One region of the Shewanella sp. 38A_GOM-205m genome, then DNA from elsewhere that is predicted to be linked to it. Evidence: predicted binding sites of a transcription regulator. Region 1 holds the regulator's gene; the other holds the start of a gene.
What was found. Region 1 encodes sigma-54, which starts transcription at its own class of promoters, with help from an activator protein. Its sites were predicted from a motif close to GTTGGCACGNNNNTNGNNT; they were not measured.
Positions count from the first base shown of each region.

Region 2: the regulator sigma-54 is predicted to act here: its motif matches at 1,196-1,214, upstream of flgB (flagellar basal body rod protein FlgB).

Region 1 is NZ_JADP01000003.1:248,801-251,007, reverse strand. Features, by position in the region: gene hpf (ribosome hibernation promoting factor) at 1-83, opposite strand, end outside; gene N512_RS0104250 (RNA polymerase factor sigma-54) at 115-1,578, opposite strand; gene lptB (LPS export ABC transporter ATP-binding protein) at 1,674-2,207, opposite strand, start outside.
Region 2 is NZ_JADP01000001.1:244,984-247,190, forward strand. Features, by position in the region: gene N512_RS0101085 (chemotaxis protein CheV) at 1-94, shown strand, start outside; gene N512_RS0101090 (CheR family methyltransferase) at 239-1,072, shown strand; gene flgB (flagellar basal body rod protein FlgB) at 1,248-1,646, shown strand; gene flgC (flagellar basal body rod protein FlgC) at 1,649-2,065, shown strand; gene flgD (flagellar hook assembly protein FlgD) at 2,081-2,207, shown strand, end outside.

The DNA of each region.
Region 1 (2,207 bases):
TCAAGTTTAGAAAACTTACTTTCCACGTAGTCACGCAGTGAGTCGGTGATCTCGATATGATGTCCTGTCAGGTTGATTTGCATAGAAAGATTCCTCCAATTTCCAACTGTGGATTTATAAACTCTTACGCTGGTTCGACGGTGGTATCATCATAGCCTCGCGATACTTGGCTATGGTGCGTCTTGCAACGTTGATTCCCTGTTCTGCCAGAAGTTGCGCCATCTTGCTGTCGCTCAAAGGCTTCTTCTGGTTTTCCGCTGCCACGAGCTTCTTGATAAAAGCCCTGATCGCCGTGGAAGAGCATTCTCCGCCATCTTCGGTGCCGACATGGCTGGAGAAGAAGTACTTCAATTCAAATATTCCCCTGGGGGTATGCATATACTTTTGCGTGGTGACCCTGGAGATGGTCGATTCATGCATCTCGACCGCCTCGGCAATATCGTTGAGTACCATGGGTTTCATGGCCTCTTCACCATATTCAAAAAATCCCTGCTGGAGCTGCACTATACAGTTGGCCACCTTGAGCAGGGTTTCGTTGCGGCTCTCCAGGCTCTTGATAAACCATTTGGCTTCCTGAAGATGACCACGAATAAACTGGCTGTCTGATTGACTGCGGGCGCTACGAGCCATGGCAGCATACTGCTGATTGATCCCGAGTTTGGGCATACAGTCCGGGTTGAGTTCTACTACCCAGCGGCCGTTTTTCTTCCAGACGCTGACATCAGGGATCACATATTCCTCGTCCATCGGCTGCACCAGCAAGCCGGGGCGGGGATTGAGACTCTGGATAAGGTTGATGGCTTCACGCAGCTGATCTTCCTTGAGCTTGGTCTTGCGCATCAGGGTGCGGAAGTCGCGGGCGGCAATGAGATCCAGATGTTCGTCAATCAACAAGCGGGCGTCGGCCAGATGCGGGGTGTCGGCGTTGAACTGTTGCAACTGGATCAGCAGGCATTCGCGCAGATCTCTGGAGGCGATGCCGACAGGATCGAAGTGCTGGATCCGCTTGAGTACTGCCTCGACTTCATCGAGCTCAATCTCAGGGTTGCCCATGGCTTCGAGGATCTCCTCTGTGCTCTGGGTCAGATAACCCTGCTCGTCGATGGCATCAATAATGGCGGTGGCAATGGCGTCGTCGGTATCGGAAAACGGGGTCAGGTTCTTCTGCCATTCCAGATGTTCATAGAGCCCTTCGCTGGTTTCCCCCTGGAAGGGCATATCATCTTCACGGCCCATGGCCGGCCCGGAGGCACTGGCGGCGGTAAAGACTTCGTCCCAGGTGGTATCCATAGGTAATTCATCCGGCATAGACTCATTGTTCAATGCCTCTGAGGTTTCTACCGTGGAACCATCTTCCTGCTTGGCGCTCAACTCGCCGGCGTCGTTTTCCTTGTGGTTGTCGTCGATAGCGTCATCCTGGTTGTCCTCGGCCATTTCCAACAGAGGGTTGGCTTCCAAGGCTTCCTGGATTTCCTGCTGCAGCTCAAGGGACGACAGTTGCAGCAGGCGAATAGCCTGTTGCAACTGAGGTGTCATGGTCAACTGTTGACCCAGTTTGAGCTGGAGTGACGCTTTCATTATACCGCTAATCCCTACTCGTTATTTTTCAAGGAAAAAATTCAATAATAACAAACTATAATACCCGGAATTGCCACCGGATGACATGATCCTAACTATAGCCTGAATTGTTCGCCTAAGTACACAGCGCGCACTTGCTGGTTGTCCAAGATTTCAGCGGGTGTGCCCTCGGCGATCAACTGCCCATGGCTGACTATGTAGGCTCGCTCACAAACGTCGAGTGTTTCGCGAACATTGTGGTCTGTGATCAGCACCCCCAAACCGCGGGATTTAAGCTGTTCGATGATTTTCTTGATATCGATAACTGAGATGGGATCCACACCGGCGAACGGCTCATCCAGCAGAATGAACTGTGGATTGGCGGCCAATGCCCGGGCGATTTCCACTCGGCGGCGTTCTCCGCCGGAGAGGGACATCCCCAGGCTGTCACGTATGTGGGTAATATGGAATTCTTCCAGCAACTGTTCGAGTTGTTCCTCGCGCTCGTCGCTGTTGAGTTCTTTGCGGGTTTGCAGCACGGCCATGATGTTGTCATGCACCGACAGCTTGCGGAAAATACTGGCTTCCTGTGGCAGGTAGCCTATGCCTTTACGGGCACGCAGGTGCATGGGATCCAAGGTCAGCTCGTC
Region 2 (2,207 bases), on a different contig from region 1:
GGCCATGGTGCAAAAAGTGGGCGCCAACGATTTTATTGCCAAGTTCAACCCCGATGAATTGGCATCGGCAGTTAACAAGCATCTGAGTTTATAGTCGCTGTCTGCTGTGGATTTTTATGACTATAGTGAGTTTGATGTCTTGTGTTGCAAATGGGGCTGGGGTATAACGCTGACCCAGTTTTTAAATGGCGCTGCATTGAGTTGCAGCGACGTTTTCACGGATAGTTAGGACACTAAGGTGCCAGATAAATCTCTCGCAGAAACTGAGTACAATCAATTCAGGCTGTTTCTTGAACAGCACAGTGGCATTGTATTGGGTGAGAACAAACAGTATTTGGTTCGCAGCCGTTTGGCGCCTTTGATGGGGAAATATGGCTTGCCATCCCTGTCGGACGTAGTTAAGCAGTCGATGCGGCCCACCGAGCGTCAGTTACGCGCTGAAGTCGTCGATGCCATGACCACCAACGAAACCCTCTGGTTTCGGGACAAGTATCCTTTTGACCTGCTCGGCAATACATTGTTGCCCGGTTATGCCAAGCTGGGGCGACCGTTGAAGATTTGGTCGGCAGCCTGTTCATCCGGCCAGGAACCCTATTCACTGGCGATGACAGTGCTTGAATATCAGCAGCGTAAGCCGGGTGCTTTGCCGGGCGGCGCCATGATTCAGGCCACAGATTTGTCGCCGTCCATGCTGGAGCGTTGTAAAAACGCCGAATACGATAAGCTGGCGTTGGCCCGCGGCCTGTCTGAAGAGCGCAAGCGTCAGTTTTTTGAAGCCCTGCCCAACGGCAATATGCGGGTTAAAGAGAATGTGCGCCGTTTGGTGAGTTTTCGGGCCCACAACCTGCTTGAAAGCTACACCTTACTCGGCAAGTTTGACATTATCTTTTGCCGCAACGTGCTTATCTATTTTGCGCCGGAGGCAAAGGCAAAAATACTGCGGCAATTTGCTGCCGCCCTTAATCCCAAGGGGATACTGTTTTTGGGCGCCAGTGAATCGATTGCCGGGTTGACCGATGAATTTGACATGGTGCGCTGTAACCCAGGCATCTATTATCAAAAGAAAAATTAACCACCTAATTATTTGATTTTTAATTAAATAGTTTGAAAGGCTCGTCAACTTGGACGGGCCTTTTCTGTTTTACCTTTCACCCTAACGGCCATCATTGCCTTATCTGTTATCCTCCACTCTACATCTGGCACAAAGCTTGCTTTGTTTTTGTCGAGTCATTGGAGGAGGCGGTTTTATGGCGATCAGTTTCGATAAGGCCCTTGGCATACATCAATACACTCTGGGCATTCGCGCCCAGCGTGCCGAAGTGCTTGCCAGCAATATAGCCAATGCCGATACCCCACATTATAAGGCTCGGGATGTTGATTTTTCCTCGGCGTTGCAGGCGGCAAAAGGGCGGCAACAGGGGATGAGCATGGCGGCAACTTCTGAAAAGCATTTCGACCTCAAGGCGCTGACAGCCCAGCATGTGCAGTATCGGGTACCGGATCAGCCGGACACGGGTGACGGCAATACTGTCGATATGCAAAAAGAGCAGCAGGCCTTTATGCAAAATGCGCTTGAATATCAGATGTCGCTTGGGTTCCTCGACGGTAAGTTCGCCGGGATGAAAAAGGCATTGAAAGGAGATTAATCATGAGCTTGTACAATATCTTCAATGTTGCGGGGTCGGGAATGTCGGCGCAGTCTGTGCGCTTGAATACTACCGCCAGTAACATAGCCAACGCAGATTCCGTCTCTTCCAGTATCGATAAGACCTACAAGGCGCGGCATCCCATTTTTGAGGCCGAGCTGGCCAAGGCCAATGGTCAACAGCAACAAGGCGCTGCGGTAAAGGTTAAGGGCATAGTGGAAAGCGATAAACCCTTGTTGAAAGAGTATTCGCCGGATCATCCCATGGCCGATGCCGATGGTTTTATCTACAAACCCAATGTCAATGTAGTGGAAGAGATGGCCGATATGATTTCCGCCTCCCGCTCCTATCAGATGAACGTCCAGGTGGCCGATGCAGCCAAGTCCATGCTGCAGCAGACCCTGAGAATGGGCAAATAAAGGGAGACATAGCCCATGAGTGTAAGTTCAGTTAACCCCTTCCTCGACAGCATAAGTGTCAAAGGGGATTCGGAGACCAAGAAGAGCAACAATCAACAGCTGACCCAGGAAGATTTCTTCTCGCTGCTGAGTAGGCAGTTGT